Prosthecomicrobium sp. N25: one gene and its partner. The protein of the gene in region 1 binds, or shares a complex with, the protein of each later gene. Links are inferred from orthologs where the notes say so. Each region holds a gene or a part of one and is shown on either strand. Other genes may lie near its edges. The genes, in order: dapF and WBG79_RS18770.

What was found.
Region 2: the proteins of dapF (region 1) and WBG79_RS18770 are in contact, whole or in part, in a solved structure (PDB 5YGU), measured with the Escherichia coli proteins. The link is inferred for Prosthecomicrobium sp. N25 from one-to-one orthologs.

Annotation. Positions count from the first base shown.
Region 1 is NZ_JBBCAT010000002.1:224,405-233,514, reverse strand. Bases 2,350-5,103 are described here. They hold dapF (diaminopimelate epimerase), read left to right. Parts: upstream 2,350-3,137; coding sequence 3,138-4,070; downstream 4,071-5,103. Other genes in these bases: mtaB (tRNA (N(6)-L-threonylcarbamoyladenosine(37)-C(2))-methylthiotransferase MtaB), read left to right, coding at 4,067-5,103; WBG79_RS15885 (class I SAM-dependent methyltransferase), read right to left, coding at 2,415-3,044. Outside these bases: leuC (3-isopropylmalate dehydratase large subunit), read left to right, coding at 1-451; WBG79_RS15895 (MFS transporter), read left to right, coding at 472-1,662; WBG79_RS15890 (GyrI-like domain-containing protein), read right to left, coding at 1,652-2,281; more of mtaB, read left to right, coding at 5,104-5,338; signal recognition particle-docking protein FtsY, read left to right, coding at 5,335-6,495; WBG79_RS15865 (TRAP transporter substrate-binding protein), read left to right, coding at 6,637-7,680; WBG79_RS15860 (TRAP transporter small permease), read left to right, coding at 7,673-8,194; WBG79_RS15855 (TRAP transporter large permease), read left to right, coding at 8,191-9,110. UniProt on the Escherichia coli protein: Involved in the succinylase branch of the L-lysine biosynthesis and in the biosynthesis of the pentapeptide incorporated in the peptidoglycan moiety. Catalyzes the stereoinversion of LL-2,6-diaminopimelate (L,L-DAP) to meso-diaminopimelate (meso-DAP).
Region 2 is NZ_JBBCAT010000002.1:839,748-848,864, forward strand. Bases 2,479-5,239 are described here. They hold WBG79_RS18770 (RNA pyrophosphohydrolase), read right to left. Parts: upstream 4,234-5,239; coding sequence 3,724-4,233; downstream 2,479-3,723. Other genes in these bases: WBG79_RS18765 (aminopeptidase), read right to left, coding at 2,479-3,715; rsfS (ribosome silencing factor), read left to right, coding at 4,441-4,887; rlmH (23S rRNA (pseudouridine(1915)-N(3))-methyltransferase RlmH), read left to right, coding at 4,934-5,239. Also shown: WBG79_RS18745 (DUF3426 domain-containing protein), read left to right, coding at 1-143; hpt (hypoxanthine phosphoribosyltransferase), read left to right, coding at 91-642; WBG79_RS18755 (response regulator), read left to right, coding at 665-1,057; WBG79_RS18760 (M24 family metallopeptidase), read right to left, coding at 1,080-2,378; more of WBG79_RS18765, read right to left, coding at 2,477-2,478; more of rlmH, read left to right, coding at 5,240-5,416; WBG79_RS18785 (hypothetical protein), read left to right, coding at 5,494-8,133; WBG79_RS18790 (sulfotransferase family 2 domain-containing protein), read left to right, coding at 8,258-8,929. UniProt on the Escherichia coli protein: Master regulator of 5'-end-dependent mRNA decay.

The DNA of each region.
Region 1 (9,110 bases):
CTCGAAGTGGCGCGCGCTCGACTACATGGGCCTGAAGCCGGGCACGAAGATCACCGACATCATGCTCGACAAGATCTTCATCGGGTCCTGCACCAACGGCCGCATCGAGGACCTGCGGGCGGTGGCGAAGATCGTCGAGGGCAAGCGCGTCGCCCCGTCCATCAAGCTTGCCATGATCGTCCCGGGGTCCGGCCTCGTGAAGGCCCAGGCCGAGGCCGAGGGCCTCGACCGGATCTTCACCGCCGCCGGCTTCGAGTGGCGCGAGCCGGGCTGCTCCATGTGCCTCGCCATGAACGCCGACCGGCTCGAGCCCGGCGAGCGCTGCGCCTCCACGTCGAACCGCAACTTCGAGGGCCGCCAGGGCTTCAAGGGCCGCACGCACCTCGTGTCGCCCTCGATGGCCGCCGCGGCCGCCATCGCCGGGCACTTCGTCGATATCCGGACGGCCTGAACGGGCAGGGGGCGGACGCCATGTCGGACCGCCCCCGCATCCCCCGCACGGTCTGGGCCCTGGGCTTCACGTCGCTCTTCATGGACGTCTCCTCGGAGATGATCCACGGGCTGCTGCCGGTCTTCCTGGTCGGCGTGCTCGGCGCTTCCGCGACGATGCTCGGCATCCTGGAAGGCGTCGCCGAGGCCACTGCGCAGATCGTCAAGGTCTTCTCCGGCTGGATCTCCGACCGCTTCGCCCGCCGCAAGGCCCTGGCGCTCGCCGGCTACGGCCTGGCCGCCCTGACCAAGCCGCTTTTCCCGCTGGCGGACAGCGTCGGGGCCGTGTTCCTCGCCCGCTTCGCCGACCGGATCGGCAAGGGCATCCGCGGCGCCCCGCGCGACGCCCTGGTGGCCGACGTCACGCCGCCGGAGATCCGCGGCGCAGCCTACGGCATCCGCCAGTCCCTCGACACGGTCGGCGCGGCGGTCGGACCGGTCCTGGCGATCGGCCTCATGCTGCTCCTCGACGACATCCGGACCGTGCTCTGGTTCGCGGTCCTGCCCGCGCTCGTCGCCGTCGCCATCCTCTTCCTCGGCGTCGAGGAGCCCGCCCGCGACCGCGCCGCGGCGACCCGGCCCCCGCCGATCCGCGCCGCGGACATCGCCCGCCTCGGCCGGCCCTACGGCCTCGTCGTCCTTCTCGGCGCCGTCTTCGCGCTCGCCCGCTTCTCCGAGGCCTTCCTGGTCGTCCGCGCCCAGCAGGCCGGGCTCCCGCTCGCCTTTGCCCCGGGCGTGATCGCGCTGATGAGCCTCGCCTACGCGGCGAGCTCCTACCCGGCCGGCCTCGCCCAGGACCGCTTCGGGCCTGCCGGCATGCTGGCCGGCGGCTTCGCGCTCCTCGCCGTCGCGGACGTCGTCCTCGCCGTCGCGGACGGGCTCCCCGGCCTGGCGATCGGCATCGTCGTCTGGGGCCTGCACATGGGCCTGACCCAGGGCGTCCTGGCGACCCTGGTCGCCGGGGCCGCCCCGGCCGCCGTCCGCGGCACCGCCTTCGGCCTCTTCAACCTGGCGACGGGCCTCGCGACCCTCGGGGCGAGCGTCCTGGCCGGCCTGCTCTGGGATCGCTGGGGCCCCGCCGCGACCTTCCTGGCCGGCGCAGGCCTCGCCGCCGCGGCCCTGGCGATCCTCCCCGCCGTGCTGCGGGCCGGCGGCGCGCCGGCTATTCGGTGACCACGTAGATGTTGGTCACCATCTTGTCGGGCGCGGTCGTCACCGGGTCGGTCTCGTACTCCTCGTAGACCTTCTTCATCGAGAGGCTCTTGGAGACCAGGTAGTCGTCGATCCGGTTGTAGACCTCCTCCAGATCCTCGAAGGAGCCCTGGTGGACGAACTTCAGGGCCGGCCCGGCCGGGCTCTCGCCCACCTTGACGTCCTTCGACGGGGCCGTCTTGGGCGCCTTCTCGATCGGCACCATGGCCTTGAACTGGAAGTCGTCGTCGCCCGAGTCGAGATACTCGATCATCGCCGGCCCGGCCGCCTTCAGGTTGGCCTTTCCGATGGCCGAGAAGATGGCGTTGAGCGACTGGCCGAGGCTCTCCTCCGCATCGTCCCAGTTGGACTTGCCCGTCACGTAGAGCACCGGCCGGGCCGTCAGGGTCACGTCGACCGGCACCGCCACGGTCACGTCTCCGGCGTCGGGCTGGGCGGGCGCCCCCGGCTGGGCGGGCGCGGCGGGCTGGGCCGCGGGCGGCGGCGCCTCGGCGGGCTTCTGGTCCTGCGCGACGGCGGAACCCGCGAGGGCGAGCGTCAGCAGGGCGGCGGCGAGGGCGGGCTTCGTCGATGACGGCATGGATCACTCCGGATGGATCTCCGGGCCCGACGGATCCCGGGAGGCGTCCCGACGAGAGAATCGGGCGCGAACGCGTCGGAAGAATGGCGCATCCCGACGTCGAGCTGAACCATCCCGCCGTTGCGGTTCCGCTTCAGGCCCGCGGCGCGAGGGCGAGCGGCCGCTCGAAGGCGAGCGGATGCTCCGGCCCGACGGCGGCGATGCGCTGGACGATCTTGGCGACCCCGCCCGAGCAGAACGGTCCGGCGATCTCGCCATGCTCGAAGGCGACCACGACGAGCCCGGCCGCCAGCGCCGGGCCGAGCAGCTCGTTCGGCTGCAGGTGGAATTCCCGGCGGTTCGGACGGCCGTGCCGCTCCTGGCCGCGCGCGAAGGTCTCGTAGATCAGGATCCCGTCCGGTCCGACCGCGCCCGCGATGGCGGGCAGGATCGGCCGGAACAGGTAGTTGGTCACCACCACGCCCGCGAAGCGCCGGTCGCCGAGCGGCCAGGGGCTCCCGTCCTCCAGGTCCGCCACCGCGACGGTCACGCGCGGATCTCCCGAAAAGGCGGCGAGCCCGGTCGCGTCCCGATCGACCGCGACGACCTGGAGGCCCGCCGCGAGGGCAGCCGCCACGTGCCGGCCAGTCCCGCAGGCGACATCGAGCACGGTTCCGCCGGGCCGGACATGCGGCAGGAATCCCATGACCCAGTCGGACGGAGCCTGGGGGGCGTGATAGGGCTTGGCGCCGGGCGCCGCCGGGTGGAACTCCATGTCGGTCATCGCTTGGCTGCTCCCGGGCATGTCGCGCTGGCAATCCGCGCCGTCTTTCGCCATATGTACCCTCAGCTTTCCACCGTTTCGAGGCAGACCGCCATGGCGGCCACGCTCCCCTTCCGCAAGATGAACGGGCTCGGCAACGATTTTCTCGTGCTCGACGCACGCTGCTCGCCCGTCAATCTCTCGGCGGACGAGATCCTGCGCCTGGCCGACCGGCAGTCCGGCATCGGCTTCGACCAGATGATCACCCTGGAGCGGTCCCCGGCCGGTGCCGACGCCTTCATGCGCATCCACAATTCGGACAGTTCCGAGGTCGCCGCCTGCGGCAACGCCACCCGCTGCGTCGCCTGGCTCCTGATGGACGAGAGCGGCAGCGCCAGGGCGACGATCGAGACCCGGGCCGGCCTGCTCTATGCCTCCGACGCCGGCGAGCCGGAGATGATCACCGTCGACATGGGCGAGCCCCGCTTCGGCTGGCAGGAGATTCCGCTTGCGGAGCCCTTCGCGGATACCCGCGCCATCGAGCTGCAGGTCGGCCCGATCGACGCCCCGATCCTGCACTCCCCCTCGGCGGTCTCCATGGGCAACCCCCATGCGATCTTCTGGGTCGACGACGTCGAGGCCTACGACCTCGGCCGCATCGGCCCTATGCTGGAGCACCACCCGATCTTCCCCGAGCGCGCCAACATCTCGCTCGCCCAGGTGACCGGACCGGAGTCCCTGATCCTCAAGGTTTGGGAACGCGGCGCCGGCCTGACGCGCGCCTGCGGCACCGGCGCCTGCGCGGCGGCGGTTTCGGCGGCGCGCACCCGCAGGACGGGGCGCCGGGTCCGGGTCACGCTGCCGGGCGGCGACCTCCTGATCCATTGGCGCCCCGAGGACAATCACGTGATGATGACCGGCGCGGTCGAGACCGAGTACACCGGCACGATCGACCGCGACACCCTCGCGGTCCGCCGCGACCCCGCCCCGATCGGGCAAGTCGCCGCGGTCCGGAGGGCCGCCGCGGCCGGGAGGGCCGCCGAGTGAGCGTCGACATCCTCACCTTCGGGTGCCGGCTCAATACGGTCGAGTCCGAGACGATCCGCGCCGAGGCCGAGGCCGCCGGCCTCGCCGACCTGGTGGTCGTGAACACCTGCGCGGTCACCGGCGAGGCCGTGCGGCAGGCCCGCCAGGCGATCCGCCGGGCCCGTCGCGAGCGCCCCGGCGCCCGCATCGTCGTGACCGGTTGCGCCGCCCAGGTCGAGCCGGCGAGCTTCGGCGCCATGCCGGAGGTCGACCTGGTGCTCGGCAACGACGCCAAGCTGAAGCGCGACACCTGGCGTGGGCTCGCCGGCTTCGGCCTGGAGGAGGGCGAGAAGGTCCGGGTCAACGACATTTTCTCGGTCCGCGAGACGGCCGGCCACCTGATCGAGGGGCTGGAGGGACGCACCCGCGCCTTCGTGCAGGTGCAGAACGGCTGCGACCACCGCTGCACCTTCTGCATCATCCCGTTCGGCCGGGGAAACTCCCGCTCCGTGCCGGCCGGCGCCGTGGTCGAGCAGGTCAAGCGCCTGGTCGGCAACGGCTATGCCGAGATCGTCCTGACCGGCGTCGACATCACGAGCTGGGGCCAGGACCTGCCCGGCCGGCCGAAGCTCGGCCACCTCGCCGCCCAGCTTCTCCGCCACGTGCCGGACCTCGAGCGACTCCGCATCTCCTCGATCGACTCGGTGGAGGCCGACGAGGAGCTGGTCGAGGCGATCGGCGCCGAGGCTCGGCTGATGCCGCATTTCCACCTGTCGCTCCAGGCCGGCGACGACATGATCCTCAAGCGCATGAAACGTCGGCACCTGCGCGACGACGCCATCGCGTTCTGCGCCCGCGTGCGCGCCATCCGGCCGGACGTGGTCTTCGGCGCCGACCTGATCGCCGGCTTCCCGACCGAGACCGAGGCGATGTTCGAGAACTCGCTGCGGCTCGTCGACGAGTGCGGGCTGACCCACCTCCACGTCTTCCCCTTCTCGCCCCGCCCCGGAACCCCGGCCGCCCGCATGCCGCAGGTCGACCGAGCGGTCGTGAAGGAGCGTGCGGCCCGGCTGCGCACACGGGGCGAGGCGGCCCTGGCCGCCCATCTCGCGGGCGAGGTCGGCCGGTTCCGGCAGGTGCTCGTCGAGAAGGACGGCCTCGGGCGGACGGAGCATTTCACGCTCTGCGAGGTTCCAGCAGGAGCGGGTCGGCCCGGCGCGATCCTGGGCGCCCGCATCACGGGCCATACCCACCGGGCCCTGACCGCCACCCTGGACCAGGCCGCATGACCGACGACAAGGCGAAACCGGGCTTCTGGAAGCGCCTCTTCGGGGCCGGCGAGGCGTCGGCCGAGGCCGTCCCGGACGCTCCGCCGGCCGGGACCCTGGCCGAGGCGGCCCCTCCGCCCGAGGCGGAACCCGTCGCGCCGCCGCCGGTTCCGGCGCCGCCCGTCGCCCAACCGCCCGTCGCCCCCCCGCCCGTCGCCGTGCCGGCCGCCCCGGCCGGAGCCGCCGAAGCCGGACCGAAGGGCTCCTGGTGGACGAAGCTGAAGACCGGCCTGTCGCGCACCTCGTCCTCGCTGACGACCGGTATCACGGCCATCTTCACCAAGCGCAAGCTCGACGCCGCCACCCTGGACGAACTCGAGGACGTGCTGATCCAGGCCGACCTTGGCCTTGACACGGCGATGCGCATCACCGAGGCGCTCCGGCGCGACCGCTTCGACAAGGAGATCACCGACGAGGAGGTGCGGGACGTGCTGGCCCGCGAGGTCGAGAAGGTCCTCGGCCCGGTCGCCACGCCGCTCGCCATCGACCCGGCCCGCAAGCCGCACGTGATCCTGGTTGTCGGCGTCAACGGCACGGGCAAGACGACCACGATCGGCAAGCTCTCCGCCGAGCTGACACGCGCCGGCCGGTCCGTGATCCTCTGCGCTGGCGACACCTTCCGGGCCGCCGCCATCGACCAGCTGAGGATCTGGGGCACACGCACCGGTGCCCCCGTGATCGCCCGCGAGCCCGGTGCCGACGCCGCCGGCCTCGCCTTCGACGCCCTGAAGCAGGCCAAGGCCGAGGGGCGCGACGTCCTCGTGATCGACACCGCCGGCCGCCTCCAGAACAAGGCCGAGCTGATGGCCGAGCTCGAGAAGATCGTGCGCGTGCTGAAGAAGCAGGACCCGGAGGCGCCCCACACGGTGCTGCTGACGCTCGACGCCACCACGGGCCAGAACGCCATGAACCAGGTCGAGATCTTCGGCAAGGTCGCGGGCGTCACCGGCCTGGTCATGACCAAGCTCGACGGCACCGCCCGGGGCGGCATCCTGGTCGCCATCGCGGCCAGGCACCGCCTCCCCGTCCACTACATCGGCGTCGGCGAGGGCATCGACGACCTGGAACCCTTCGACGCCCGCGACTTCGCCCGCGCCATCGCAGGGCTGGAGCGCTGACCGGCGGCCCGCCTTCTCCCCTTCGTCGGCCGGAGAGGCATAAGTAGTTCACCGCGAGTGCGCGCTTGACTCGTTGCAATTGAAACGGTTTGATCCGTTCCGAACCCGGGGGGAACCCGGGACCGACCTCGGGAGGAAACCATGCTCAACCGCCGCCGCCTGCTCGGCGCCGCCGCCGCCTCGATCGCCATGCCGGCCGTGCTTCGGCCGACGGGGGCACGCGCCGCCGACGTCACGCTCCGCATGCACCACTTCCTGCCCGCGGTCTCCAACGGCCATGCCAAGTTCCTGGCGCCCTGGGCGAAGAAGGTCGAGGGCGAATCGGGCGGCCGGATCAAGATCGACATCTTCCCGTCCATGCAGCTCGGCGGCACCCCGCCCCAGCTCTACGACCAGGCCCGCGACGGCGTCGCCGATCTCGTCTGGACGCTGCCCGGCAACACGCCCGGGCGCTTCCCGCGCATCGAGGCCTTCGAGCTTCCCTTCACGGCGGCGCGGCGCGCCATCGTGAACTCCAAGGCCCTGCAGGACTTCGCCGACCGCAACCTCGCGCAGGAGTTCGGCGAGGTGAAGCCGATCTGCTTCTGGGCGCACGACCACGGCCTCATCCACTCCAACAAGGAGGTGAAGACGCTCGAGGACCTGAAGGGCCTCAAGCTGCGCTTCCCGACCCGCCTCGCCGGCGAGGCCCTGAAGGCGCTCGGCGCCAACGCCATCGGCATGCCGATCCCGCAGGTCCCCGAGGCGCTGGCGCAGCGCGTCATCGACGGCGCCGTGGTGCCCTGGGAGGTGGTCCCGGCCATCAAGGTCCACGAGCTCGTCAAGAACCACACCGAGATCCCCGGCTCGCCGACCCTCTACACGGCCACCTTCATCCTCGCGATGAACAAGACCCGGTACGACGGCCTGCCGGCGGACCTGAAGAAGGTGATCGACGACAACTCCGGCCAGGTCGCCGCCAGCATGGCCGGCCAGGTCTGGGACGAGGCGGGCATCCCGGTGATCGAGCTCGTCAAGAAGCGCGGCAACACCATCACGACCCTCACGACCGAGGAGGCGGCCCGCTGGCGCAAGACCACCGAGCCGGTGATCGAGGCCTGGGTGAAGGGATCGAAGGACAAGGGCTTCGACGGCGCGAAGGTGCTGGACGACGTCCGCGCCACCCTCGCCAAATACGATGTCTGATCCCGCCGCCGCGCCGGTCGAGGCTCCGGAGGTCCGCCACGCCGGACCCGTCCTCGGCCCGCTGGCGCGGTGGACGGCCGTGGCCGGCGGCGCGCTCACGGTGTTGATCGCGCTCGCCGTGACGGCCAGCGTCCTGAAGCGCTGGGCGACGGGCGGCGGCATCGACGGCGATTTCGAGCTCGTCCAGATCGGCACCGCGCTGGCGGCCTTCTGTTTCCTGCCCTACTGCCAGGCGCGGCGCGGCAACATCGTGGTCGACACCTTCACGAACGCCTTGCCGGCGCGCGTCCGCAACACGCTCGACGGCCTGTGGGACCTGGTCCTCGCCGCCCTGGTCGCCCTGATGGCCTGGCGCCTCTTCGTCGGCGCCGCCGAGGCCTTCCGGACCGGGACCACCTCCATGGTGCTCGGCATCCAGGCCGGCTATGCCGTCGCGGCCTCCGCCGTGCTGCTCGCCCTGCTCGCCGTGACCGCGGCCGCGACCGCCGTCATGGCGATCCGGGGCGGCCGATGAGCGGGACGGCCTCCGCGCTTCTCGGCTTCGTCGCCATGCTGGTTCTGATCGGCATCCGCATGCCGGTCGGGCTCGCCATGCTGGCCGTGGGGACGGCCGGCTACGTCCACCTGACGAGCGGCGCCGCCTTCCTGGCCTACATGAAGACGACGCCCTACTTCCTCTTCGCCAACTACACCATCTCCGTCGTGCCCCTCTTCGTCCTGATGGGCGCCGTCGCAGAGCGCTCCGGGCTCGCCCGCGACCTCTTCACGGCGGCCAGCGCCTGGCTCGGGCACCGGCGGGGCGGCCTCGCCATGGCGGTCATCGGGGCCTGCACGGGATTCGGGGCGATCTGCGGCTCCTCGGTCGCCACGACGGCCACCTTCGGCCGCGCCGCCCTGCCGGAGCTGCGGCGCTACCGCTACTCCGACGCGCTCGCCACCGGCACCATCGCGGTCGGCGGCACCCTCGGCATCCTGATCCCGCCTTCGGTGATCCTGGTCGTCTACGCGATCTCGACCGAGCAGAACATCGTCAAGCTGTTCCAGGCGGCCCTGATCCCCGGCCTGCTGGCGACCACCTTCTACTGCCTCGTCATCGCCGTCCTGGTGCGCCGCGACCCGGCGGCCGGCCCTGCCCACGCGCCCGTTCCGCGCGAGAAGCGCTGGCCGGCGCTGCGCGCGGTCTGGCCGACGCTGGTCGTCGCCGTGGTGGTGCTCGGCGGCATCTACGGCGGGATCTTCACCCCGACGGAGGGCGCCTCGGTCGGCGCCGCCGCCATGCTGGCGGTGGGCTTCGGCACCCGCAGGCTCGACGGCCCGGGCTTCCTGGAAAGCCTCCGCATCACCGCCGAGACCTCCGCCCTGATCTTCATGATCCTGCTCGGCGCGGAGGTCTTCAACGCCTTCCTGGCCCTGTCCCAGCTGCCGACCGC
Region 2 (9,117 bases), 610 kb from region 1 along the record:
TGCGCTTCAGGACCAAGCTCGCCGCGCCGCCCGACGACGCCCGGGACGTCCAGATCCGCTTCTCCGAGCGCAGGAGCCGCCAGGCCGCCAATGACCGAAACCATTCGCAACCGCCGCATCGAGACCCTCTACCCGGCCACTGAGATCGCGGCCCGCAACGCGGCGCTCGCCGAGGAGATTCGCCGCGCGGGCTTCGTCGAGGACGTGCTGGTGGTGGCGGTCCTGAAGGGCAGCTTCGTCTTCGCCGCCGACCTGATCCGCGCCCTCTACTTCGCCGGCATCTCGCCCGAGGTCGACTTCATGTCGCTGTCGAGCTACCGGGCGGGGACGACGTCCTCGGGGGTGGTGACCGTCATCCGCGACATCGAAACCGCGGTGGCGGGCCGCAACGTGCTCGTCGTCGACGACATCCTGGAGTCCGGCCGCACCCTCGCCTTCGCACGCCAGACCATCGCGGAACGCGGGGCGGCGCGGGTCGGAGTGGCGGTCCTGCTCGACAAGCCGGGCAAGCGCGCGGCCGCGATCGAGGCCGATTTCGTCGGCTTCGTGTGCCCGGACCGCTTCGTCGTGGGCTACGGAATGGACGCCGCCCACGCCTTTCGCGAATTGCCGTACATCGGTTATGTAGTTGACGGGGGCTGATTCGCGCCGACAGGAGCCGATCATGGCGCGCATACTTCTCGTCGAGGACGACGACTCGGTCCGCGCCTTCGTGAAGCGCGCGCTCGAGTTCGACGGCCACAGCGTACTGCCCGTGGAGGACGGCGCGACCGCGCTCGAGGTGCTGCACCGCGAGAAGGGCGAGTTCGCGCTGATCGTGTCCGACATCAAGATGCCGGTGATGGACGGCATCGCGCTCGCCCTCAACTCCGCGCGAGACTTCCCCGACCTGCCCATCCTGCTGATGACCGGCTATGCGGACCAGCGGGAGCGCGCCCACGGGCTCGACCACCTCGTGCGCGACGTGGTCCTGAAGCCCTTCAGCCTCGCCGACATCCGCAAGGCGGTCGGACGCGCGCTGGCGACCTCGGACGGGGCGGCCGCCGCGGTGGCGTGAGCGGGGCCCCGGATCCGGGTCCTCAGGGTTCCATCGCGTCCACGAAGGGCGACTTCGACATCGGCACGGCGCCGTTGGCGGTGACGAGCACCTGCTGCTCGAGCTTGACGCCCTGCGATCCGCCGACCTCGCCGATGTAGCTCTCGACGCAGACGACCATGTTCTCCTCGAACATCCCGTCGTAGCCCCAGTCGTCGTAGTCCTGCAGGTAGGCGACGGTCGGGTACTCGTCGACGAAGCCGGCGCCGTGGATCATCATCATGTAGCGGTTCGGCACGAAGGCCTCCGGCACGGACCAGCAGCGCTCCGAGAACTCGCGGAAGCCCAGTCCCGGGCGGATCAGCTCGATGTTGGTCAGCACCTGCTCCTGGGCGATCTCGTAGAGCCGGCGCTGGTCCGGGGTCGGCCGCCTGTCGGGGCAGACGTAGCTGCGCGAAATGTCGGCGAGATACCCGAAGGGGCCGACCATGTCGGTGTCGAAGGCGACGATGTCGCCGGCCTCGATCACCCGGTTGCCGCATTCCTGGAACCACGGATTGGTGCGCTCGCCGGAGGCCAGGAGGCGGCATTCGATCCACTCCCCGTCATGCGCGATGTTCGTCTCGTGCAGGATGCTCCAGACTTGGTTCTCGGTGAGGCCCGGCCGCAGCGCCTTGCGGATCCGCTCGACCGCGATGTCGCAGACGTCGACGGAGAGCTGCATGCATTTCAGCTCCTCGGGGGTCTTGATCCGCCGTGCCATCTCGAGCGGCTCCTGGGCGTCGAAGAGGCGGATGCCGGCGTCGACGAGCCGCTGCGCGCCCCAGGGCTCGCACCGGTCGACGGCGAGGCGCCGGTTGGAGCGGCCGAACTCGTCCATGACGCCGATCACCTGCTTCGCCCAGAGCTCGGTCTTCTCCTGCGTCCGCGGGCCGGCGAGGAAATAGAACCAGGGAATGGAGGTGCGCAGGTCGTCGACCGGGCCGAGCCCGTCCCAGAGGTGCCGGGTGGTGCCGAACTCGAAGAGGACGACCGGGCCGTCCGTCGCCACGAAGACGTAGCGGCCGGGCGCGTGCATGGTCCAGACCGCCATGTTGCGCGCGCCGGTGGCGTAGCGGATGTTCATCGGGTCGGAGAGGAGCGCGCCCGCGTAGTCGCGTGCCGCCAGTTCGGCCCTGAGCCGGGCCAGCCTGTCGCGCCGGAGCCTCGGCTCGTCGATCTCGGCGATCCGCGCGGCGATGTCGAGGCCGAGCGGCGGCGCCTCGGTCCTCGTCTCGGCGCGGTCGAGCAGGATCGGATCCAGCGCCCCGCGGGCGCGGGCGGTGTCGAGGATGCGGCTCATGGAGCAGGCCTCCCGATTTTCCGGAAGCATGCACGCGTGAGGTCCGGTGCGTGCGATCGGGCCCGCCGTCGGCTGGCCCGAAAGCGACAGGGCCCCGCCTACACCCAGGCCCCCTTGCGCATGACCGGCTCGACGGTGCCGTCCGGGTTCACGCCGTCGACGTCGATCTCGCCGGAGCCGATCATCCAGTCGATGTGGATCAGGCTGGAGTTGATGCCGTGGCGGATCTGGGTCTCGGGGTCCATCTCGGCGCCGCCCTCCACCGTCTTGGCGTAGGCCTGGCCGAGGGCGATGTGGCTGGCGGCGTTCTCGTCGTAGAGGGTGTTGTAGAAGAGGAGGCCGCTCGTCGAGATCGGGGAGGCGTGCGGGACGAGGGCGACCTCGCCCAGCCGGCGGGACCCCTCGTCGATCTCCAGGACCTTCTTCAGGACGTCCTCGCCCGTGGCGGCGCGGGCCTCCACGATGGCGCCGCCCTCGAAGCGGACCGCGATGTCGCGGATGAGGGTGCCCTGGTAGCTCAGCGGCTTGGTGGCGCTGACGTGACCGTTGACGCGGTCACGGTGCGGGGTGGTGAAGACCTCTTCGGTCGGAATGTTGGCGTTGTAGGTGACGCCGTTCTCGGCCTTGCCGGCCCCGCCGGCCCAGCGATGGCCGTCGCAGAGGCCGACCTCGAGGTCGGTGCCCGGTCCCTTGAAGCGAAGTGCGGCGAAGCGCTTGGCGTTGAGTTTGCCGGTGCGCTCGGCGAGGAGGCGGTTGTGCTCGGCCCAGCCGCCGATCGGGTCGGGGCCGTCGGTGCGCGAGGCGGCGAAGATGGCGTCCCACAGGCGGGCGACGGCCTCGTCCTCCGGCAGGTCCGGGAAGACGGTGCGGGCCCAGGCCGGGGTGGCGGCGGAGACGATCGTCCAGTTGATGGCCGAGCGGGCGATCAGGTCGAGGGCCGGGCGGTAGGCGGTGGAGCGGGCCCGGTTGGCGCGCGCGACCTTGGCGGGGTCCTGGCCGGAGAGCAGGGTCGGGTCCTCGCCCACGATGGCGAGGCGCGCGGCGCCGGACCGGAAGGCGCTCGCCATGCCCTCGTAGAGCCAGCCGGCGGCCTTGTCGAAACTCTCGTCCGACGCGGTCCTGAAGCGCTCCAGGGTGGCGACGTCGTCGGAATAGAGCACGGTCACCAGGGTGGCGCCGGCCTTGTAGGCGTGGTGGGTGATGCGCCGGGCGAGCGGCACCGCCTCGAGCGGGGCGGTCATCATGACCTCCTGGCCGGCCACGGAGCCGAGCCCGACCCGCACGGCGACCTCGGCAAGCTTGTCGAGGCGGGCTTCGAAGTCCTGATTGCTGCTCATGGCGGGTCTCATGCTCCCAAAGGACGAAAGGCCTCGACCACCTTCTCGTAGACGGGCCGCTTGAAAGGAATGATCAGCTCGGGCAGGCGATCCATCCGCTCCCACTTCCATTCGGCGAACTCGCGCTCGCCGGCCGGCGGGTTCAGGATGTCGATCTCGTTCTCCTCGCCCTCGAAGCGAAAGGCGAACCACTTCTGGGTCTGGCCGCGCCACTTGTTGCGCCAGCGCTCGCCGACCACCGTGCGCGGGATGTCGTAGGCGTACCAGTCCGGCGCCTCCGCGATCAGGGTCGCGGTGCGCACGTTGGTCTCCTCCCAGAGTTCCCGCTTCGCCGCCTCGACCGGATCCTCGCCCGGGTCGATGCCGCCCTGGGGCATCTGCCACTCGTGGCCGGGCGCGGTGTGCTCGACGAGGCCCTCGTTGGCGCGGCGACCGATCCAGACGAGCCCGTTCCGGTTGAGGAGCATGATTCCGACGCAGGGACGGTACGGCAGGGCTTGGAACTCTTCCGGGGTCACGGGCGGTCCTCGGCTCGACGGGGCTCGGTCCCCGATCGATAGCCCATCCGGCGGCATCCGTCACGCCGGCTCCGCCGCGCCGCAGCATGCGGAATTCGGACCGGATTCGGCGGCCGGAAACCACATCCGTCTTGAAACCGTTAATTCTCCGCTCCTATCTTTGTCTTGCGGGAGCAGAACCGCCGGTCTCGTCGCCGACGAGGCCGCATGATCGAGGAGATCACGCAACTGGCCATGGCAATCGAGACGCAGGCGGCGACCGTCCGCCAGACGCGTCCCTCGCCGACGCCGGGTTCCGAGGGGATCCGGGCCGACGATCTCGCAACAGCCGTCCTCGCGAGCCTCGAGGAGTCGAAGGCCGAGGACATCGTTTCCATCGACATCCGGGGCAAGTCCTCGCTCGCCGACACCATGGTGGTCGCCTCCGGGCGTTCGCACCGCCATGTGGGCGCGATCGCGGACCGTCTCCTCCGCGACCTCAAGGACGCCGGCCACGGCGACCTGCGCGTGGAGGGGCTGCCCCATTGCGACTGGGTGCTGGTCGACGCGGGCGACGTGATCGTCCACGTGTTCCGGCCCGAGGTGCGCGGCTTCTACAACCTGGAAAAGATGTGGCAGGTCGAGCCTTCGACCGGCCGCGCGACCCAGGCCTGAGGCCGAGCCGGTTCTCGATACCCGCCGTCCCGACGGAGGATCGTCCATGCGACTCCGGATAGCGGCGGTCGGTCGCCTGAAAGCCGGTCCCGAGCGGGGGCTCCTGGACCGCTATATGGATCGCGCCGCCAAGAGCGGCCGCGTGCTCGGCCTGTCCCGTCTCGACCTCGTGGAGATCCCGGAGGGCCGGTCCGCCCGTGCCGAGGATCGGCGCGCCGAGGAGGCCGCGGCCCTCCTCGCCCAGGTGCCGGACGGCGCCGCCCTGGTGGCCCTCGACGAGACGGGCCGGATGCTCTCCTCCGCCGACTTCGCCGCCTTCCTGGCCGCCCGGCGCGATCAGGGCACGGCGGACCTGGTGCTCGCGATCGGCGGTCCCGACGGCCACGGCCCGGCCCTGCGCGCCCGCGCCGACCTCCTCCTCGCCTTCGGGGCGATGACCTGGCCCCACCAGCTCGTCCGGCTGATGCTGGCCGAGCAGATCTACCGCGCCATCACGATCCTCTCCGGGCACCCCTACCACCGGGCCTGAGGGACGGCCGTGGCGACGCGCGAAGCCGCTTGCGGCGCCGAACTACCTGAGCGATCATCTCGCCAGGGAGGCCAACCATGACGGACATCGGCAGCGACAAGGGGCCGGCCGGCGGGCGGGCGGAGACCGGCGGTTCGGGAGACCAGGGCGCGACGTCCGGCGGCGCCGACGCCGGCCCCCTCACGCTCAGTCGTGTGCTCGCGGGCGAAAGGAAGCAGATCCAGGATGCCCGGGCGCGATTGCCGGAGCCGGCCCCGGCGCCCGCCCGGTCGAGACGCCGGAAGACGGCCGAGGCCGCCGCCGCCGGGCCCCCGAAGGAGGCACCGCCGCCCGAAGCGGACGCCACGGCGAGGCCCGTTCGTCCGGACCGGGGTTTCGAGAACCCGGTCGCGGGCCTGGCGCTCTCCGGGGGCGGCATCCGCTCCGCGGCGTTCGGGCTGGGCGTGCTGCAGGCCCTGGCGGACCGCAAGGCCTTCGACCGGATCGACTACCTGTCCATGGTGTCGGGCGGCGGCTACATCGGGGCGGCGCTGACGGCGGCCCTGCATCGGGGCGGCGGCTTCCCGTTCGGCACCGGCGGCGCGACCGTCGGGACCGTCCCGGGCGTCCATGCGGCGGTGGTCGCGGCGGCCCCGGGGAATGCCGTCGCGGTCCCCGCGCCGCCCGCTGCCCCGCCCCCCGAAGGAGGACCCGGCGCGCCGGCCGACCCATCGCCCCCGGCGGCGCCCCCCGCCGCGACCCCGGGAAACGACCTGCCGCCGTCGGACGTGGCCGACAACGAGGCCGTGCGCGCCATCCGCGACAAGTGCCGCTACCTGATGCCCAATGGATGGGGCGACCTGGTCGTCTCCGCGGGGATCATCCTGCGCGGCCTGGCCGTGAATGCGGTCGTGGTGGCGAGCCTCGTCTTCCTCGCGGCCGGATTGACGCTCCTCGCCGACCCCAGCCAAGAGGACCTGACGAAATCGTTCCTGGTCTCGCTCCTGGGCAGTCCCTCCCTGTTCTCGGTGTTCGGGACGGACTACGTGCTGACCAAGACCCTGGCGGCCCTCACGGTGGTCTGGCTGGTCGGCTGGGCCATCGCCGCCTCGCGAGCGGGAGGGGCGTCGAGGGACCTGGACACGCCCGTGACTTCGTCGCCCGGTGCCATCCGGACCAAGTGGCTCCTGATCGTCGTCGCCGGCACTGCCCTCGTGGAGATGCAGGATCCGGCGCTCCGGCTGGCGCTGCGCTATTTGGCTCCGTCCGGAAACGGCGTCCTCGATCTGACGCGGCTCGTGTCGGCCGCGGCCGCCGCCGCGGCCGGTGTGGCCGCGACGTGGAAGCCGATCCTCGGGCTGTTGGAATCGACGCTCGCGAAGCCGGGCTGGAAGGCGATCCCCCAGCAGGCCGCGGGTGCGGCCGCCCTCATCGCCGCGGCTGCGGCGCTGCCGGCCATGATCTATCTCGCCTACCTGTGGACGGTCATCATCGGCCTGGGCGTGACGGACCAGACGGCCAGGATCGGTGATTTTCCGCTGCCGACGGGCCGTGCCGCCGGCCTGACGTTCATGGTCGTCGGAGCCGCGCTCTTCGGGCTGAGCGCGTATTTCTCGGAGAACGCCAACTCGCTCCATCGGCTCTACCGCGATCGCCTCGGCGAGGCGTTCAATTATCGCGGCAAGGACGGGAAAGGCGTTCTGTTGTCCTCGCTCGCCGCCGCCCGCCCCTATCCGATCATCAACGCCGCCGTGAACATCCAGGGGTCGGAGAAGGAGAACCGCCGGGGCCGCAACGCGGACGTTTTCGTCTTCACGCCCGACGTGGTCGGCAGCAGCGCGACCGGGTTCGCGCGCACCTCGGACTACGAGGCGAAGGAGCCGACGCTCGACCTGGCCACGGCGGTGGCGATCTCGGGCGCGGCCGTGGCGCCGGCCATGGGGCGGATCGGGCGGGCCCTGCTGGCGCCGACGCTCGCGCTCCTCAACATACGCCTCAGCTACTGGGCGACGAACCCGAAGACCGTCGTCCAGCCCCAGGCGATCCGGACGGGCCTGCTCAGCGACTGGCGGTTCGGCTACAGCGCCCTGGAGTTGCTCGGGCTCCTGGACGAGACGCGTCCCAAGGTGAACCTGTCGGACGGCGGCCACATCGAGAACCTCGGGCTCTATTCGCTGCTCCAGCGGCGCTGCGACCTGATCGTCGTGGCCGACGCCGAGTGCGACCCCGGGCTGGCCTTCTCGTCCCTGGTGGCGCTGGAGCTCTTCGCCCGCGTGGACCTCGGGGTCCGGCTGCGCCTGCCCGTCCGGGAGATCGCCGACCTCGCTGCGGCCCGCAAGCAGGCGGGCGGATCGGACGAACGGAGCCCGGACTGGGCCCACGGCATGTTCGGCGAGATCCTCTACCCGGAGCGCCAGGACCCGGCCACCGGAGCCGTCCTGCCCAAGAAGACGGGCTACATCCTGTATCTGAAGCCCGTGCTCACCGGGGACGAGCGCATCTACATGCTCGACTACGAGAAGCGCTACCCGGCGTTTCCGCAGGAGACCACGGCCGACCAGTTCTTCTCCGAGGAGCAGTTCGAGGTGTACCGGGCCCTCGGCTACCACTCCGTCCAGGAAACGCTCTCGGCGCTGCCGAAGGCGGACGCGCCGGCCACCGGCCTGCCGGGACGGCCCTGGCGGGAGATCCAAGCGACGTTCCGCGCCAACGGGTTCGGGCGGGATCCGGAGGACTGAGGGGGCCCCTGGACCCGTCGCCCCCTCCGGAGTCGGCGGGGACCTCTGTGAAATTTACCTAACGTCAGGATCTCATGAAGTATTCCTGCGTGGTCTGACGCATGACCTTCGGCAGGACAGCGCAATGCCCATCATGTCCCGTAAGGGAATCAATGTGCTCTTCATGCATATTCCGAAGACGGGAGGAACGGCAATTGCGAACGCATTCCGTAAAACCGATGTGAGAGTAAGCCTTCTCTCGACACAACTGCACGGGACGTCGCCCCATCGATTTCCCTGCTCGCCGCAACATTTCCATGCCGAGGCGGTGCGGCACCTGTTCGCGGACGGCTACTTCGACCTCAGGGTCACGGTGGTCCGGCACCCGGTGGACCGGATCCTCAGCGAATACCGCATGCACATGCGCAGCGTGCTGGCGGCCGGAGTGGCGATCCCGGACTTCGCCATCTGGCTCGACTTCTTCCTCCGACGCTCCCGCGAGGAGCCTTACGTGAAGGACAATCACCTCCGGCCACAGGTGAATTTCGTCGAGCCCGGGACCGAGGTGTTCCGATACGAGGACGGACTTGCGCCGGTGATCTCTCGGATCTCCGAGGTGCTCGGCCTGCCGCGTCCGCCTTCGGCCGACCGGGTCAATGTCGGGGCCGACGTCCGGGCCGATGTCGGACCGGACTGCCTCGCCCGGATCCGGAATCACTACGCCGCCGACTTCGAGCGCTTCGGATACGGGGCCTGGACCGGTGCGGGGCGGCTCCCCGCGGCTGCGGTCCGGGAACCGGCGATGCGGGTCGGCTGAGCGCTCCAACCCTCATTTGACCATATTGGGGGGCAGATTACCTTCGGGACGGGGCGGTCGGACGCGGGGCCGACCGATTCGGATGGTCATCGCGTGGTCGATGGGGTGAAGCGGAGGTGAGGCGGGTCGCGCGGGAAGCTCTGCGGGTCCTCCTGTGGCCGGTGGTCACGGCTTGCGCTGTCGACGCT